4 regions of the Microbulbifer sp. ABF4_148 genome follow, and region 2 is predicted to be linked to each of the others. Evidence: predicted binding sites of a transcription regulator. Region 2 holds the regulator's gene; each other region holds the start of a gene.
What was found. Region 2 encodes LexA, which represses DNA repair genes until DNA is damaged. Its sites were predicted from a motif close to ACTGTNTNTANANACAGT; they were not measured.
Positions count from the first base shown of each region.

Region 1: ACXAD0_RS09295 (PA0069 family radical SAM protein) is a predicted target of LexA. The motif match lies at 3,814-3,831, and genes of this name have one in related genera.
Region 3: recA (recombinase RecA) is a predicted target of LexA. The motif match lies at 1,029-1,046, and genes of this name have one in related genera.
Region 4: ACXAD0_RS01635 (VRR-NUC domain-containing protein) is a predicted target of LexA. The motif match lies at 1,266-1,283, and genes of this name have one in related genera.

Region 1 is NZ_JBSWUI010000001.1:2,135,704-2,140,460, forward strand. It holds gene ACXAD0_RS09275 (RNA polymerase factor sigma-70) at 76-714, shown strand; gene ACXAD0_RS09280 (zf-HC2 domain-containing protein) at 711-944, shown strand; gene ACXAD0_RS09285 (GIY-YIG nuclease family protein) at 965-1,261, opposite strand; gene gltS (sodium/glutamate symporter) at 1,474-2,676, shown strand; gene ACXAD0_RS09295 (PA0069 family radical SAM protein) at 2,691-3,782, opposite strand; gene ACXAD0_RS09300 (FMN-binding glutamate synthase family protein) at 3,974-4,757, shown strand, end outside.
Region 2 is NZ_JBSWUI010000001.1:2,594,566-2,599,322, reverse strand. It holds gene nagZ (beta-N-acetylhexosaminidase) at 1-642, opposite strand, end outside; gene ACXAD0_RS11415 (TetR/AcrR family transcriptional regulator) at 769-1,398, opposite strand; gene ACXAD0_RS11410 (LOG family protein) at 1,642-2,283, opposite strand; gene lexA (transcriptional repressor LexA) at 2,520-3,125, shown strand; gene ACXAD0_RS11400 (hypothetical protein) at 3,365-3,622, opposite strand; gene ACXAD0_RS11395 (DUF6586 family protein) at 3,688-4,170, opposite strand; gene topA (type I DNA topoisomerase) at 4,167-4,757, opposite strand, start outside.
Region 3 is NZ_JBSWUI010000001.1:3,382,270-3,387,026, reverse strand. It holds gene ACXAD0_RS15020 (CinA family protein) at 469-975, shown strand; gene recA (recombinase RecA) at 1,102-2,133, shown strand; gene ACXAD0_RS15010 (regulatory protein RecX) at 2,162-2,641, shown strand; gene glpK (glycerol kinase GlpK) at 2,682-4,160, shown strand; gene ACXAD0_RS15000 (class I fructose-bisphosphate aldolase) at 4,230-4,757, shown strand, end outside.
Region 4 is NZ_JBSWUI010000001.1:387,074-391,830, forward strand. It holds gene rep (DNA helicase Rep) at 1-420, shown strand, start outside; gene ACXAD0_RS01630 (hypothetical protein) at 437-1,099, opposite strand; gene ACXAD0_RS01635 (VRR-NUC domain-containing protein) at 1,345-3,015, shown strand; gene ACXAD0_RS01640 (penicillin acylase family protein) at 3,194-4,757, shown strand, end outside.

The sequences.
Region 1 (4,757 bases), 460 kb from region 2:
AGGCTTCGGTTATAAGTGGAGCTTTATGACCCGGCATCAATGTTCGGGTCGCTCAGTCGATACCACTGCCAGGAGATGACTTTGAACGAGCAAGCAGCCGCTTCTAGCGGCGAGGCGCATGACGTCGCGGATTCCAGCCCTCTGGCCGATAGCGAGTATCTGGAAACCTTGCGCGTGCAGATGCAGCGCTTTGCCACGGTACAGCTGGCAGATCCGCATCTGGCCGAAGACGCCGTGCAGGAAGCTCTGGTAGGCGCCCTGAAAAGCGCGCGGTCGTTTGCGGGGCGGGCCGCACTGAAAACCTGGGTGTTCGCGATCCTGAAAAACAAGATCGCGGATATTCTGCGTCAGCGCAGTCGGTTTGTTGAGGCCGACAGTCTGCTCCATACGGATGAGGAAGATCAGGCGCTGGACAAACTGTTTGATGCCAAAGGGCACTGGCGCATGGATGAGAAGCCAGCGCACTGGACCGATCCGGAGGACGCCATGAGCGACTCTCATTTCTGGCGGGTGTTCGATGCCTGCCTGAATCATTTGCCCGGGCGTCAGGCGCGGGTCTTTATGATGCGCGAGTTTATTGAGTTGGAAACGCCGGAGATCTGCGATGCGGTGGGGATTACCGTGAGTAATCTCAATGTGACACTGCACCGCGCGCGCCTGCGTCTGCGGGAATGTCTGGAAAACAACTGGTTTGCACAGGAGGACACAGCGTGAGGAGTTGTCGAGAAGTAACGCGCTTGCTGTCGGAGTCCCAGGAACGTGAGCTGAGATTCGGTGAGCGTATGGAGTTGCGGTTCCATTTGATGATTTGTTCCGCGTGCCGACACTTCGGCCAGCAAATGGATAGCTTGCGCAGTATCATGCGCGCGTACTCCAGAGGAAGTGGTGATGTGGCGCTGGATGAAGATCAGGGCAAGCGCCCGACCGGCAAAAAGCCTGACTAATCGCGCCCCGCTGGAGATGGCTATTTTTCTGTGCCAGGTATTTCCCCAATCACCGGCAGCGGCTCCTCTCCCCTGACCAGGGCTTCCTTACGGGCCTTGGGCCATCGTTTGATTTCCGCCTCGAGCTTCAATGCCGCTGATTTGTCAGCGGCTTCACACTGAAATATCAGTTCGAGTGGCCCCCGTCCTCGCAGGGCTTTCGCCGCGCGCTTGCCGCCGGCCGAGTGCTCGGCAAAGCGACGCGCTACATCGGTTGTGATACCGGTATAGAGGGCCCCCGCAGCGGTACGTATCAGATAAACAGACCAGGCTTGCAACTCGAATTCTCCTACATCCCTCTGGCTATTTTGCGCGATTCCGGCGCTCTGCGGAACTGCACGACAGCGGGTTTTTTTGCAAATCCATGGCCTTTGCCTAGGGTATGTAAGATGGGCGGGGAGCCTATCCGTAGCAGGCTGCGCCGGGTGCCGGAGTGCGAGTGCGCTGCGTGTCGTCCGAGAAAACAGACAGATGCGGGCAGGAAGCCTATATGGAGCAGGTGCTTGACACCCGACAGACCCTGATCGTCGCGATTCTCGTTCTGTTTGTGGGCAAATTCCTGACGAAGAAAGTCGGTCTTTTGCGCCATTTCAATATCCCCGATCCTGTTAGCGGCGGTTTGCTGGCGTCCCTGACGCTGACGGCGATGTACTTTATCGCCGACTATTCCGTGTCATTTACCATGACCCAGCGCGATTCCTTTCTGGTCATATTCTTTACCTGTATCGGCCTGTCTTCGCGCCTGAGCAGCTTGTTGGCCGGTGGGAAAACCCTGTTGATTCTGCTGGGACTTGCGGTGGTGATGTTGTTCCTGCAGAACTTCACCGGCATGGCCGTTACCGCTGTCAGCCATCTCGAGCCCGAGGTGGGTTTCCTGGGGGGAAGTGTCTCCCTGAGTGGTGGCCATGGGACGGCAATCGCATGGGCGCCGATCTTCGCCACAGAATACGGTATCCACAATGCCATGGAGCTGGGTATCGCCTGCGCGACCTTTGGGCTAGTGCTGGGGGGGATTGTCGGCGGACCGATCGCCCGGTTCCTGATCGATCGCTTCAATCTCAAGTCGACCAGTGACGACTATCTCGTTGTGGGGGTGCCCCAGGCCGGGGAGAAAGAGCCCATCGATATCGATTCGGTACTGAACGCGATACTGGTCATCAGTGTGGCAATCGGCCTCGGGATACACCTGAACCACTGGATTGCCAAGCTCGGGCTGCAGCTTCCCATGTTTGTGAGTTGTCTGTTTGCCGGGATCGTGCTCACCAACACCATTCCGCTCGTGTTCAAGCAGGTCCGCTGGCCTACGGGAACACCCATTCTGGCATTGATTTCCGATCTGACCCTCGGCCTGTTCCTGTCGATGTCGCTGATGAGCCTGCAGCTTTGGACCCTACTGGACCTGGCGGGCATGATGGTGTTGCTGCTCGTTTCCCAGGTCGTCATGATCTCCCTGTTCGTGATTTTTGTGGTCTTCCCGCTCATGGGGCGAACTTACGATGCCGCGGTCATTTCTGCTGGATATGCCGGATTGGCATTGGGCGCTACCCCGACCGCAATCGCCAATATGACGGCGGTGACGGAGCGGTATGGCGCTGCGCCGCAGGCTTTTCTCGTGGTACCTCTAGTCGGAGCGTTCTTTATCGACATCGCCAATGCATTCGTAATCAATGTGATGCTGAAGCTCTTCAGCTGAACCCTGTCCAGGGCCTATCCAAACAGATCGCCCTGATCTCCGGGCTGGGGTGGCGGCGCGAAGCGCTGGCTGTCCAGGCGCCGATGGTTCTCATTCAGACCCAGCTGCTTGCAGGCAATGCGGAAGCGTCGTTGCAGCAGTTGGGCAAATACGCCGGTGCCAGTCTGTCGCTGGGAGAAATCACTCTGGTAATCCTTGCCGTCGCGGCTTTGCTGGACAAGGCTCATGACGTGGCTGGCACGTTCCGGATAGTGCACGGCAAGCCACTGGCGAAACAGCGGGCTGACTTCATGGGGTAAACGGAGCAGCACATAAGCCGCCTGAGTTGCGCCCGCATCGTGGGACCGGGCCAGGATACTTTCCAGCTCACAATCGTTGAGTGCGGGAATCATCGGGGCTGCCATCACGGCGGTGGGAACGCCGGCTCCGGCCAGGGCTTCAATAGTGCGCAGCCTGGCAGTGGGGCTGGCGGTGCGCGGTTCCAGTTTACGTTTCAGGTCTTTGCACAGGGTGGTCACACTCACGGCAACGTGACAGAGATTTTCCTGCGCCATTTCCGCGAGTAGCGGCAGGTCACGCAAGATCAGTTGGCTCTTGGTCACGATGGTCACCGGCTGCCGATAGCGCAGCATCACTTCCAGTAGCTGTCGGGTTATCTGCTGATCGCGTTCCAGCGGCTGGTAGGGGTCCGTGTTGCTCCCCAGGGCGATCGGGCGGCAGCGGTAGCTCGGCTTGCGCAAGGCAGTTTCGAGCAGTCTGGCGGCATTGGCCTTGTAAAACAGGCGGGTTTCAAAGTCGAGCCCGGGTGACAGATCCATATAGGCATGAGCCGGACGCGCATAACAGTAGACGCAGCCGTGCTCGCATCCCCGGTAGGGATTGATCGACTGGTCGAACGGCAGGTCCGGGGAGCGATTGGTCGCGATAATGCTTTTGGCCTTTTCTTCAATCGCCTCTGTCAGTACGCGCTCCAGCGGTTCCAGATCTGTCTCCCAGCCATCGCTTTCCCGTGTGCTGACCTGGCTGATAAACCGGCCGGCCAGGTTACTGACCACACCGCGTCCGGTGTGGATCTGCACAGGGTTGTCGGGGTGGTCATTCGCCATGATTGCAGAGCGTGGTTGGGTACTTCTGTATGCTGTATATGCGTACAGTCTATTGGCGTTAGCGGGTTGATGCAACCTCTGGCTGCGGTTGCGTTGAGATCAGTGCAAGGAATCTGGGGGAGGCATACAATGGGAAGATTGTCGGCAGTATTGCGACCGTTTGAAGCCAGCGTGCGTCGGGAGAGCATTTCATGGATCTGGAGGCTGTTGCCACAATCAAGGCGTTTGCCGTCAATGTGTTACAGGTGTTCGCGTTGCTGTTTGCCTTCGGGCTGGTGGTACTCGTCCTCTATGTGATTTACCTGTATGCCGCCGACGTTACCCAGAAGAAACATGCGATCCGCCGTAACTATCCTGTTATCGGTCGCTTTCGCTATCTGTTTGAGCACCTCGGGGAATTTTTCCGGCAGTACTTTTTTGCCCTGGACCGGGAGGAAATGCCGTTTAACCGTGCCCAGAGAAACTGGGTTTACCGGGCGGCCAAAAATGTCGACTCTACGGTGGCTTTTGGCTCCACCCGCCCCCTGAACCAGCCCGGGGACGTGATCTTTTTGAACCACCCGTTTCCCACGCTGGCCAAGGATGCCGTGCCGCCAAAGGCGGTGACTGTGGGAGAGGGTTACGCCGAGAAACCCTATACCACCAGCGCATTTTTCAACATTTCCGGAATGAGCTTTGGCGCGTTGTCCGCGCCCGCGGTGAGGGCGCTGTCCCGGGGAGCGCGGGAAGCGGGTATCTGGCTCAACACCGGGGAGGGTGGCCTGTCGGATCATCATCTTGAAGGCGGTTGCGATATCGTGTTTCAGATCGGTACCGCAAAGTACGGGGTGCGGGATGAGCACGGCCACCTGTCCGATGAGCGTCTGGCCGAGGTGGCGTCTCACAAACAGGTGCGCATGTTTGAGCTGAAACTTTCGCAGGGCGCCAAGCCTGGTAAGGGCGGGATCCTGCCAGCGGTGAAAGTCACTGAGGAAA
Region 2 (4,757 bases):
ATGCGCCGGCATCACGGCATCCAACTCGCCCGCGCGAATGCACTCAATGAACGGCAACGCATCGGTTGCAAGCACAGTTTCCAGATCTCGCTCGTCTTCCGGGAGCTCTTCATGACTATCTTCCAGCACATGTCCGTGGCCGGGGAAGTGCTTGCCCGTCGTCGCCATGCCCGCTTCGTGCATTCCCTGGATAAACGGACGAACGATCTCTGCCAGAGCGGCAGGGTCGGAACAAAAACTACGATCGCCGACAATGCGGCAATGCTGGTCATCTGCATCCAGAACCGGAGCGAAACTGAAGTCCAGGCCGTGTGCAATCAGCTCCGAAGCGAGCAGCCAGCCGACATCCTGGAGCTGCTGATGTGACGCATTCCGGACGAGCCGCTGCATGGATGGAATGCGGGTGAATCCGTCTTCCTTGAAGCGTTGTACCCGCCCACCTTCCTGATCGACGGCGATGAGTATCTCGGAGCGCTCGGCACGGATCTCCGCGACCAGTTCGGCAAGCTGCTGCCGGCTTTCAAAGTTCCGTGCGAAAAAGATAAGGCCGCCAACAACGGGGTTCCTTAGTAGCTCCCTGTCTTCAGCGACCAGGCGCGTACCTTCTATGTCCACCATCAACGGACCGATATTCCCAGCCATAGCATCCTCTCAAAGTCTGGGTGACAACCACGGGCGCGGCCGACAAGCAGAAAGGGCAACCGCTTACCTTTCCTTTCGCTCACCCGCCCGACCTTTCTCTGCCGCGCGGAGCCTTGCGAGCATAGGTTATTTTGGCGCAGTCAGCATAGCGCCGGCGACTGGCACCATGCGGTCCAGAGTTTCCTCCAGGCTACTTTCGGCACCGAAATCCTCCCTGAGGATAGCGTCGATGGCGTCAAAGCTCGACAAACTGAAGATTGTCGCGCCGAGCATGAAATATAGGCGCCAGTAGAACGTGACCGGATCCACTCCGGGCAACGCCTGGGCAAGCAGCCCCGCGAACCGGCGGTAAGTATTGCCGTATTGACTGACGATAAATTTGCGCAGATGCCCCTGATACTGGGTATAGGCAAGTCCTAACAATCGCATAAAGCGCTGTGGATCCCGGCCCTCCTTAATCAGGCTCGCCAGACCACCGCTGTAAAGACTCTGAAGCAGCCCCTCTACTTCGATGTGTCCGGCCTGCTCCGCGCGGCGATTGAGCTCCTCTTCGAGACGGGCGGTAAACGGGGTAAGAAAACGCTCAAAGACTGCCTGAATGAGCTCCTTCTTGGACCCAAAATGGTAATTCACTGCCGCCAGGTTCACACCAGCCGTACTGGTGATCGTCCGCAAAGAGGTTTCGGTAAATCCGCGCTCAGCGAAAAGCACCTCGGCAGCGTCGAGGATTCTGCTGACGGTATCTGTCTGGGCCATGAGAATTCAAACCAACAATTAAAACGCTCGTTTTGATTCCGGAGGTTAGCATAATTCCCCTGACTGGCATCCTGTAGATTTGTGCGCCGCCACACCGCTTTTGGGATGCCCGACCTACCTATAGCCCCGTATTAGCGTAATTTTTACACAAAATTAACAATTAACAGATGATTTTCACTAGCCCGGTGACAACTTTTGAAAAACGAGTCACTTTCGTAATTGAATGATGAAGCCCGTCCGTGCTCACATCTCACACGTCTGCATGTATTCAATGATGATGTCAGCCGCCTCATCCACGGTGTCGACCAACTGAAACAGCTCCAAATCTGAAGAGTCGATGCACGCGCGTTCAAGCACCGTATCTATCAGCCAGCGATGCAGGCCCGACCAGTACTTCTTGTCTACGAGCACAATGGGAAACTTCTGCACTTTTTTGGTTTGCACGAGAGTCAGTGCCTCGAACAGCTCGTCCAATGTGCCGTAGCCCCCGGGCAGACCCACAAAGCCCACCGCATGTTTGACGAACATAAACTTGCGAACAAAAAAGTAACGAAAGTTCAGGCTGATGTCCTGATAGGGATTTGGTACCTGCTCAAAAGGGAGTTCGATATTCAGACCGATGGAAATCCCCTCATGCGGAAACGCCCCGCGATTGCAGGCCTCCATCAGACCCGGCCCTCCCCCGGTCATGACGGGAATACCTTTCGACGCCAGCAGCTCACCGAGACGCATGCCCTGCTGGTACTCGGGACTCCCCTGTGGAAATCTTGCACTTCCAAACACTGTCACCGCGCACTTCAATGCAATCAGGCGCTCTATTCCATCCACCAGTTCGGACTGAATCCGCAGTACGCGCCAGGCTTCCGGCATTTTTGCATCAAGCATTACGATCGTCCCTGTATCCGCTAAAAATGGGGTTCTGGTGCGCCGTGAGACTCCACTTGTCATAAAAGTAGCAGCATTTCACCCGCGGCAGGCAGGGATTGCACCGCAACGGTTTCTGTATATAATCACAGCACCTGTATAAAAATACAGACCACTATCGAGCGTCTGACGCTCTGCATTTTGATGTCACCGATGCAGTTTGCGCAGATACGCCCAAGGGACGACGGGAAACGATTATGACCAATCTCACCGCGCGACAGGCTCAAGTACTTGAACTGATCAAAAGCCACATGGATGAAACGGGCTACCCACCCACCCGAGCCGAAATTGCGCAGCAATTAGGTTTTCGCTCTCCCAATGCCGCGGAAGAGCATCTAAAGGCACTCGCTCGAAAAGGTGCGATTGAAATGGTCGCCGGCGCCTCGCGCGGGATTCGAATCCCCGACCACCAACCAGGCCTGCCGATTATCGGACGTGTTGCAGCGGGCAACCCAATCCTCGCGGAATCCAATATTGAAGACTATTGCGATCTCCCCTCAGATTTCTTTCACCCACCCGCGGATTATCTCCTGCGAGTGCACGGTATGAGTATGCGCGACGCCGGGATCCTTGATGGGGATTTGCTCGCGGTCCAGCGTACCGATCAGGCGCGTAACGGACAGATTGTCGTAGCCCGAATTGAAGACGAAGTCACAGTGAAGCGGTTCAGGCGCAAAGGCAATCAAGCCACGGTGCAGCTGCTTCCCGAAAATGACGAATTCGATATTATCCAGGTCGATATGCGGGACAAGCTATTTGCCATTGAAGGGCTCGCGGTGGGCGTCATCCGACAGACTCCCTGAGCATCCCCGCCTGGGGCCTCAGGGCCCCATCTATCTCCACCCCAAGCGCCTCGCGTCATTATTGGCTACCCGTCGGAATTGCGTCTGGCGGAAGTCAGAACCACAGCCTGAACATTGCGCATCGCTATCGGCGCGCATTAGTCAGAAACGAAAAGAAAAATGGGACGAGAGAAGTCGAACCACCAAGGCCTTGGTGCGGAAGCTATAGTGCCACCCAGCCCTGGTTTATTGCGGGGGGATTAGTGAATGGTGTGCGAGATCGGCTCAGGCTCTTCCTCGTCGAAAAACTCTGCAGACACACTGTCTAAATTTTGCACAGCATCAATTCCGGCTTCGAGCATGGCCCTGGCCACGGCAATTTTGTGCTCACGAAGAAAATCGGCGCTCATCTCGGAAAAGTGGATACGTACGAGCGGCTCTTCACCCTGTGCACCCGCCCGGCGCAGAGCGACATCACCGTTCGCCAGCTCAATGATTTCAAAAGTCTCGGAGGACATGCACTTCTCCCTCAGCGTCAATTTTCCCGCAGTGTACCACAGCAGGAGTCATCGCGCTTAAGAAGCTACCACTCCTGGGACTGTGCGCGATGGCGGGTAACCAGCTCGTTCAATGCACTACGCCACTCTCTAAGCACCCCGGCATTGAGTTCAGGCGCAGGCCTGGAAGACACCGCAATGATATCCCCACCGGCTTCAGCCGCCGCCGAATCCCCTCCCTGAAACTGCCAGAGCGATTGCCAAACGGCATTGAGCTGACTCAGCCAACTGTCGGGCTCGGATAGCAGCAACCGCATTTCCTGTGCTTCAGCGCTATAGGTGCCGCGCCTCTCAGCAGCACTCGCAAGCGCTTCTGGCGTTTGCGGCTCTTCACCCAGCTGCAATTGAAACGCCGTCTCCGCGAGAAAGGACTGCACCCCCCGCCACAGGTGGAGCACCACCGCCTCCTGTAAGGCCTCCGCTTGCAGGCGGGGCCCAGCTTCAAGATCCAGCAGAAGCTGGGCTTTCCTCAGGGCAGCGGCAACACTACCGGTATACGGATTGCTCACTTGGATTTGGACGCGGCTTTTTTAGGTGCCGCTTTCTTTTTCGGTGCCGCTTTCTTGGCAGCCGGCTTTGCCTTGCTGGCCGCTTTACCCGTCACCTCACTCTGCCACTTGCCATCTCGATAGAAAGCCCGCCATCCGGTGGCCTTGCCCTCTTCTTCTGACTGAACGTACTGCTCCTGCGTTTTGCGGCTAAATCGAATCACCGTATCGCGACCCTGATCATCCTCTGCGGGCGCAGAAAACAGGAAGCTGTACTTCGGATCAATCTCCGACTTGTGCGGCAAAATTTCTTTCACCAGCGGTGCTCGCGTCTCGCGATTTTTCGGAAACTGGCTGGCAGCAAGGAAAAGCCCGGAGGCCCCATCCCGCAGGATGTAATGGTCATCTACCTTCTGGCATGCCAGTTCAGGCATCGGCACAGGGTCCATTTTGGGCGGTGCGGGCTGACCGTTCTTCAGAAGCTTGCGCGTGTTCTTACAGGACTCATTGGTACAGCCGAAGTATTTACCAAAGCGGCCGGACTTCAGCTGCATGTCGCTGCCGCACTTGTCACATTCAATGACAGGGCCGTCATAGCCCTTGATTTT
Region 3 (4,757 bases), 790 kb from region 2:
TCGGCACCGCCGATAGTCCCGCTGCACGTCGGTCTTATTTTCCGGCGTTCCACGCACCCCTTGGAATTATTTATTCGAGCAGAGGGTTGATCTGCTGAATAATGAATAATATATTCGATATGTCCGGTCTGCATCAAATAATGATTTCTCTTGGATCATTGGTCTGCTGGACAACTCTCGGTGAGGGTTGGGGCGCAAGACGTTCCGGGATTCTCCACCGGGTTTCACCTTGAACCTTCCAATTCTGGAATTCCCCTTCCGAACGAATTGGCTTCTTGGGGGGCTTTGCCCCCCGTTTTTTTCCCGATTGAATTGTCTTGCGAACTTGGCCTTCCATCGTCGCGGGCGGCAGATGTGTCGCTGCGCCGTCGGCTATTGCGGTCGCTTACCGGCGCAAACGCGATGTTGCTGAAATGGAGAAGCCGGTATGCTGGCTTCTTTATTGATAGAAGACGAGAGACTGTGGCCATGGTGGACCTGACAAATCTGGCAGCGCAGCTGGGGGAGGCGCTGGACGTGAGGGGCTGGACCGTCACTGCAGCGGAGTCCTGCACCGGGGGCGCCATTGCCGCGGCGATCACCTCAGTTGCCGGTGCTTCGGCCTGGTTCGAGGGGAGTGTGGTGAGCTATGCCAATCGTATAAAACGTGACCTGCTGTCGGTGACCGAGGGCGACCTTGATCAATTTGGTGCGGTCAGCGAGCAGGTCGCTCGTCAGATGGCGAGTGGGGCGCTGATGTTGATGGACGCCAATATCGCCGTTGCGGTAAGCGGGGTTGCCGGACCCGACGGCGGCTCTGAAGAAAAGCCGGTCGGCACTGTGTGGATCGCTATCGCCCATGCGGAGGGCCAGGAGCCCATGGAGATCGATGCCCGTTGCTGGCACTTTGTGGGGGGAAGATCAGAGGTGCAGCATCAAACGGTGGTCGAGGCATTGCGTGGTGTTCTTCGGGTGGTGGAGTCCCATGAGGTTTGAGTGGTTTTTGTGCGAAATGTACGTTTTGGCAGCAATGATCGCCAAATCAGATTACTGGTTGCTTATACAGTAATCCTTCGTTAAGCTTGCCCCCAACAATCAATGCTTAAGTACACGGGTAAGGTCATGGACTCCAACAAAGACAAGGCACTTCAGGCGGCGCTTTCACAGATCGAGCGCCAGTTCGGCAAGGGCACTGTGATGCGCATGGGCGATAAAGAGCGCGAGCGTATTCCGGCGATTTCCACCGGCTCCCTGGGTCTCGATGTTGCGCTGGGTATCGGTGGCCTGCCGCGCGGCCGAATCGTTGAAATCTATGGCCCTGAATCTTCTGGTAAGACCACCCTGACCCTGCAGGTTATTGCAGAAGCTCAGCGTAATGGCGGTACCTGTGCATTTGTGGATGCGGAGCATGCGCTGGATCCGATTTATGCCGAAAAGCTTGGCGTTAACGTTGATGAGCTGATCGTTTCCCAGCCGGATACCGGTGAGCAGGCTCTGGAAGTCACCGACATGCTGGTGCGTTCCGGTGCGGTGGATGTTCTGATTGTTGACTCCGTAGCAGCGTTGACGCCTCGCGCCGAAATTGAAGGCGAAATGGGGGATTCCCATGTTGGTCTGCAGGCTCGCCTGATGTCCCAGGCCCTGCGTAAACTGACCGGTAACATCAAGAACACCAACACCCTGTGTATATTTATCAACCAGATCAGAATGAAGATCGGTGTGATGTTCGGTTCTCCTGAAACCACGACCGGGGGTAACGCGCTGAAATTCTACTCATCTGTGCGTCTCGACATCCGCCGTATTGGCGCCGTCAAGGAAGGGGATGAGATTGTCGGTAACGAGACCCGGGTGAAAGTCGTCAAGAACAAGGTAGCGCCGCCCTTTACCCAGACCGAATTCCAGATCATGTACGGGGCAGGCATCAACCTGCTGGGCGAAATCGTTGATTACGGCGTGAAGCTTGGTCTGGTCGACAAGGCCGGCGCCTGGTACAGCTACAAAGGCGACAAAATTGGCCAGGGTAAGGCCAATGCAGTCAAATTCCTGAAAGAGAATCAGGCGGTTCGTGAAGAGATTGAAGGTTTGCTGCGCGCCCAGCTGCTGGGTGATGTTGTCCCTGCCGCTGAAGAAGCGGAAGAAGCCCCGGAGGGCTAATCTCTGGTCTTTAGCATAGTTTTCCTACGTGTTTTCTGAACCCGATCCTGCTCAGGCGCTGTTTAACGCAGCGCTTGAGTTGCTTTCCCGTCGTGAGCACTCACGTCTCGAGCTTCAGCAGAAGCTCTCGTCCCGTTTCCCCGAAGCCGACTTTGATACGCTGTTCCTGCGTTTGCAGGAGCTCAACTATCAGTGTGACCGGCGTTTCGCTGAGGTATTCGCGCGCTCCAGAGTGCTCAGGGGGCAAGGCCCCGTGCGTATTCGAATGGACCTGCGGCAGCGCGGCATTGCCGATCCTCTGGTAGCCGATGTACTGGCAGCCTTGGAAGCCGACTGGTTTACGCTAGCTGCAGAGCAGTTGCTGCGGAAGTTTCGGGTACCGCTCGACCCGTCTCTTCCTCGCGAAGTGATGCACAAGGAGCGGGCAAGACGCCAGCGCTATCTCGCGTATCGCGGCTTTCCTTCTGATGCCATTCAATACGCCCTGGAGGCGGCAGGTTCCCGTTAAACCTATATACTCGAATGGAGAATAAGAATGAGGAGCGCCCATGATTCTCTCCATCGACCAGGGCACCACCGGCACTACCGCGTTTGTTTTTGATCTGCAGGGTCAGTTACTTGGCCGCAGTTACTCTGAGTTCCCCCAGTATTACCCGCATCCCGGCTGGGTCGAACACGACCCGGAAGAAATCTGGCAGGTTACCCTGAATGTCTGCATTGCCGCACTGCGGCGCGCGGGTGTGGAAGCCGATCATCTATCGGGTATCGGGATTACCAATCAGCGTGAAACCACCATTGTCTGGGACCGGAAAACCGGTGAGCCGGTTCACCGGGCCATCGTCTGGCAGTGTCGACGCTCTGCTCCGCTTTGCGAGGCGCTTGTAGAAGCCGGTCGCGCGGAGTGGTTGCGGGAAAAAACCGGCTTGGTGGCGGACGCTTATTTTTCTGCAACGAAGTTGCAGTGGTTGTTCAATGAACACCCAGCGCTGCTGCCGCGCGCGCAAGCTGGCGAGTTGTGTTTTGGCACCGTCGACAGTTGGCTAATCTGGCGGCTGAGTGGCGGGCGTGCACATGTCACCGACCATACCAATGCCAGTCGCACGCTGCTTTACAGTCTTGAGCGCAAAGACTGGGACGATGAGCTGCTCGACCTGTTTGCTTGCCCACGCGCCATCCTGCCTGAAATACGACCATCTGCCGGGGTGTTGGCCACAACGGATATGGATGTGTTTCTTGGTGCTGAGGTGCCAATCAGCGGTGTTGCCGGAGATCAGCAGGCCGCGCTGTTTGGGCAGGGCTGCACCGAAACCGGCAGCATGAAAAATACCTATGGCACCGGCTGTTTTATGTTGGCGTATGCCGGCAGCGAGCGGCCTGTCGCGCCCGACGGATTACTGACCACCATCGCCTGTGACCCTGAGGGGGCCCCGGTCTACGCCCTGGAAGGAGCGGTTTTTAATGCCGGTTCGGCGGTCCAGTGGCTGCGCGACGAGCTCGGCATTATTACCAGTGCCGCGGAAACAGAAGCACTCGCAGCCAAGGTGCCGGATACGGGAGGCGTCTATCTGGTGCCGGCATTCAGCGGCCTCGGTGCCCCCTATTGGGATGCATCGGCACGCGGCATGTTATGTGGTTTGAGCCGGGGTTCCGGGCGCGCGGAGATTACTCGTGCAACCCTCGAGTCCATCGCCTACCAGAGCAATGATCTCGCCCAGTTGATGGGCAGTGCGCTCGGCGTGGAAATTGATGAGCTGAGGGTGGATGGCGGAGCTTGTGCCAACGATTTCCTGATGCAATTCCAGGCAGATATTTCTGGCGCCAGGGTGGAGCGCCCGCGGCAAATTGAGTCGACCGCGGTGGGTGCCGCGATGCTCGCTGGCATTGGTGTCGGTGCCTGGTCCGCCGGCTGCAGGCCCGAAGGGTTGCAGGAAATCGATCGGGATTTTGTGCCGCAAATGACTCAGGACCAGCGCGCGGCACTCCTGGACGGTTGGCAACGAGCCGTCGCGGCCTGCCGGACTTTCTAGTATTCGGGTCCTATTCTTTTCTCTTCATACCAGCGGATGGATGCCTTCGGGCGCAAAGGGAGATGGTTTATGAGTGTCATTACGGAAATGCAGGACACCATCGCAGATATGGTCGATGGGCGCCGGGGGATTCTCGCTGCGGACGAAAGCAGTGGCACCATTGCCAAGCGTTTCGATTCGATTGGCGTGGCGTCGACCGAGGAGCATCGGCGCTTTTACCGGGAGCTTTTGCTTTCTGCAGAAGGGTTGGGAGATTACGTCAGTGGTGTGATCCTGTTCGAGGAGACGTTGGGGCAGTCGGCGGCATCAGGTATGCCATTGCCGGAGCTTGCGTCCAGCGCAGGTATCGTGCCGGGCATCAAGGTGGATAAGGGCAAGGGGCCCCTGGCAGGTGCGCCCGGTGACATGATTACGTTCGGACTCGATGGTCTCGAAGAGCGGCTTGCGGGATACAAGCAGCAGGGCGCTCGGTTCGCCAAGTGGCGCGAGGTTTACCCGATTACGGAGGAAAACCCGACGGCCCTTGGCATCTCCGCCAATGCGGAGGCGCTCGCGCGATATGCCGCGGCCTGCCAGGGCTGCGGAGTTGTTCCGATC
Region 4 (4,757 bases), 2.2 Mb from region 2:
CAGGCCATTTCCAAGTTGATCCTGCGCGACATGCTCGACCGTCAGGAAGAAGAGGAAGCGACCGACAAGGTCAGCCTGATGACCCTGCACGCCGCCAAGGGTCTGGAATTCCCCCACGTGTTTATGATCGGCATGGAAGAAAACCTGCTGCCGCACCGCAACAGCATCGAAGACGACAATATCGAGGAAGAGCGCCGCCTGACCTATGTCGGCATTACCCGTGCGCAACGCACGCTGATGATGACCCTGGCCGGCAAGCGCAAGCAGTTCGGAGAAACCCAGGACACCACCCCCAGCCGCTTTATCGAAGAGCTGCCGGAGGAAGACATTATTCTGGAAGGTTTCGGCCAGGCCACGCCGGAGCAAAATCAGGCAAAGGGTGAGGAGACGCTGGGGTCGCTGCTGAGTATGTTCGACTAACCTTTCACACTTTTGCCTATGCAGGCGTATTTGCCCGCGGCTGGGCATCCTGGATCATTTGATACACCACGGACAGTGCAATCATTTCCGCAGCGAGCGCCACGTTGACGAAGATACTGATAAAAATATCAGAGTAGGGAAGCAGGCTCGCGACCAATACCGGAATTGAAAAGATGGCAGGTACGACCAAAACCACCAGCAGCATCAAGAGCTGATGATTTGCGGTGGCCTGCCACGCTTGCCGCAACGTCATCGGCTTGTCCGCCGCCGCGGCAGGTAACACGAGACACAAACGGCCGACACCCCAGCCGATCAAGAGCACACCGACTAACGTTGCCGCGATCGAATCCGCTGTCAGCATCGTCAGCGCGAGGATCGCCATGCCAAACCCCAGAAACTTCAACAGAAAGCGGGTTTCTCGCCATGTCCACGCCCTCAGTCCCCAGGCGGGCATCGACCCTGCGGGCATCAGGACAATGCGTATTGCGGTAATCGCGACAACGATCTGGAGGCACAGGGTAACTATCGCCACCACGATCGCGGCAATCGAAGTAGCGCGCTGAGACAGGACATCGATCAGTAGAAGGGCGAGAAACGGCCACGCCAATGCCTGCAGCAACGCTGTTGCGTGCCGCGTGATCGCTTGAAAAGTTCCAATCAATACTTTGCCGAACCCCATTACGGATGCTCCCGCTCCTTGTGCCGTGTACTGATGTCATGTGCACTGCTTCGATGGATTATATGAGGACCGCATCCGCCAATACCACCTTACCCTGTCCTGCCGTCGCGCTTCGCACCGGTCACGCCCGGGCAGTCATTATCGGGTTTGTACCGAAGACGCCCATGCTGTATAAAAACACAGCTATATCTTACGCAAGCAATTGAACCCCTCATCTGCAGCTCAATAAAGAATGACTCCTCGCCATGGAATCTCCTGTCGAACTGGCACCCGACTATTACCTGGAAAACTTCCAGGCCCTGATGCAGTTTGTCGCCGACCGCTATATGGACCTCCTGTCGGCGGAAGAGCAACGGTTTTACGACGCCTTTCGCGCCCAGGGTGTTGATGCTCAGCGCCTTTACGTACGCCTGCTATCGCGCAAGGGCGTACCTTCCGGGGCGGGCGCCCTGTTCCGCCTCGGCAAGCTGAAGTATGAAGAGATTACCGATCTCTCCACAGCAGTGGACCAGCTGCATGCGGACGGCCTTCTGCGAATAGATCCCGAGCAGGGGGCAGGCGCACTGCTCCCCCTGTTCACCAAGCCCGAGCTCGTTGCCCGCGCACCTGTCCCGCAAGCAAAAAATCTCAAGCGCGATGCTTTGGAACAGGCGCTGCTCGAGCATCATGACGATCGTATGCTGAGAACCCGGTTAACTCGGGATGAGACCATTTTGGCAGTACAGTCGGCAGAGCATTTCGATACCTTCCGGTTGCTGTTTTTTGGCAACCTGCATCAGGATCTGACCGATTATGTGCTCCGCGACCTGGGGCTGTACCGCTATGAACGTTATCCGCTGGATCGGAACAACCTGCCGTTTCGCTCGCGCGACCAGCTGGACCTCCATCGGCAGTACTATCGCTGTCTGGAAGATCTCGACAGCGCACTGGAAACCGGTACCGATGCCATCCTCATGCTGGCAGAGGCGCTGCCCGATTCTCATCCCGAGGATGCGACCCTGGACCGCCGGCTGGATCGACTGCGCCTGACGCTGGCGCGACAGCTGGAACGACTCGATGCGCTCGCAGAGGCCGATCAACTCTACCGGCACTGTGGTCGGCCACCCGCGCGTGAACGACGCGCCCGTATCGCCGTGACCCGGGGCGACGGTGACGCCGGGCTGGCTCTGTGCCGGCAAATTCTGCAGCAGCCCGCCAACGAGGCGGAGCAATTATTTGCAGAAAGTTTCGGCCATCGCACCGCCAAAAAACTTGGACAGCAAGCGCACTGGCCCGCTCCCCGGCGCTATACCGCACCGACCGAAACGGTGAGATTGGCGCAGACCGATGAACGCGTGGAGCTGGTCGCCGCCGAGTATCTGGAAGGAGAAGCGTCCGGAAGCGGAGACTGTTTCTGGGTCGAGAATATGCTGTTCAATGGCATGCTGGGTCTGTACTTATGGGACCAGGTCTTCGCGCCGGTTCCCGGTGCCTTTTTCAATCCCTTCCAGATCGCGCCCAGCGATTTCCGCACCAGCGACTTTTATCCACAGCGGCGCGCGGCCATCGACGCACACCTGACGGCACTGGACCGGGAAACCCTGCAAGAACGCATTCTGCAGACCTACCGCGACAAGCAGGATATTGCCAATCCGCTGGTCGCCTGGGATGGCCTATCGGAAACCCTGCTGGAATTTGCAATCGAGCGTATTCCCGCCGACCACTGGCGGGCGATTTTCCAGCGTCTGGTCAGTGATATACCCCAGCATCGCAACGGCATGCCGGACCTGATCCTGTTCCCTGAGCACTGCGGCTATGAACTGGTCGAAGTAAAAGGTCCCGGCGACCGGCTGCAACAAAATCAACAACGCTGGCTGCGCTACTTTGCCGAGCACCAGATACCCCATCGCGTGCTCCATGTGGAATGGCAGCCCTAAGGGAAATGCCAGGCCCGCAAACGCCGCCACCCCCTGACCAAACAGTCAGCGCATCGTGTGGAAAAACGCAGGTTTTTTTAGGCTTTTTGCCGCCTGGCGACGTACAGCCACACGACGGCGGCGGGGAAAAAGTGGTGATATGATCACCGCCGCACATCATTAATAATCGGGTTTCAACATGCCAAGTTGGTTGAAGCGGCTCGCTGCTGCAGTATGTATTTTGGTGCTGGTTATCGGTGCCTACCTCACTTTAACCCTGCGCGCGAGCCTGCCGACGCTGGACGGTGAAATCACGGTGACTTCTGGCCTCAGCGCCCCCGCCACACTGGCGCGCGACGACAAGGGTATTGCCGTGATCACCGCCGCCAGCCGGCTGGATGCCGCCTACGCGATGGGCTTTGCCCACGGACAGGACCGTTTCTTCCAGATGGACCTGGCATCCCGGCTCGCGAGCGGCGAACTCGCGGAACTGTTCGGCAACATGGCACTGGAGGCCGATAAGAAATATCGCGTACACCAGCTGCGCCGCCGGGCCAACGAAGCGCTCGCGGCTATCCCGGCAGCGGATCGCGCCATTCTCGAGATCTACGCGAAAGGCGTCAATGCGGGTCTCGCCAGCCTCGGCAGCAAGCCTTTCGAATATCACCTGTTGCGCGCCGAACCCAAACCGTGGTCGCCCACCGAATCCCTGCTGGTGTCCATGTCCATGTTCATCCAGATGACCGGCAAGCTGGCGCAAAGTGACTATGCCCGCGACCTGCTGCTGCGCGCGGGTGGTGAAACCCTGCTGGAGTTTATCCAACCCCAGGGCACGCACTGGGATACCGCCATTGACGGCACCCGGTATGCAACGCCGACAATCCCGTCGGAGGCCATCTTCGCGCTGAATAGCGGGAGTGCGTCCGACGAGGCCGCCGAACTGGCCGCTGTCTCACCCGAGCCCGGTCCGATGAATGGCTCCAACAGTTGGGCCATCAGTGGTGCCAAAACCAGCCATGGCGGTGCACTGTTGTCCAATGACCCGCACCTCGGCATGGCCATTCCCCACATCTGGTACCGCGTCCAACTCAATTACACCAATGCGGCCGGCAATGCCGTGCATATGAATGGGGTGAGTTTCCCCGGCATGCCAGCCATGGCGATCGGAACCAATGGCAATGTCGCGTGGAGTATGACCAACTCGGCCGGTGACTGGGCCGATTACATCGTGCTGGAACACGACGGGACCCACTATCAAACCCCTCAGGGTCAACAAGCGTTTGATCGCCAGGTTGAGACCATCGTCGTCAAAGGTGAAGCGCCGGTGACACTGGAAATCGACAACACCATTTGGGGGCCCGCGGTCACGCTGGAAGATGGCCAACGCGCTGCCTATCGCTGGCTGGTCCACCATGCGGAAGCGCTGAACCCGTTGCCATTCCTCGATATGGACGACGCGGCAACCGCTGCGGAAGCCGCCGAGATTGCCCATCGCTCCGGTATCAGCCCGTTCAACTTTGTGGTCGCGGACAGCGCGGGCGATATCCTGTGGACGATCCTCGGCCGCATTCCTGAGCGCGGTAGCGTGCTGACCGAGCGACTGGTGCCGTGGCAGCAAGTCGAAAATACCTGGCGCGGCTGGCTGCAACCGGCTGACTATCCAATGATCACCAGTGAGCAACTGGATTACATCTGGACCGCCAACAACCGTATCGTCGGCGGCGATATGCGCGACCAGATCGGACGCGGCACCTATGCCCTGG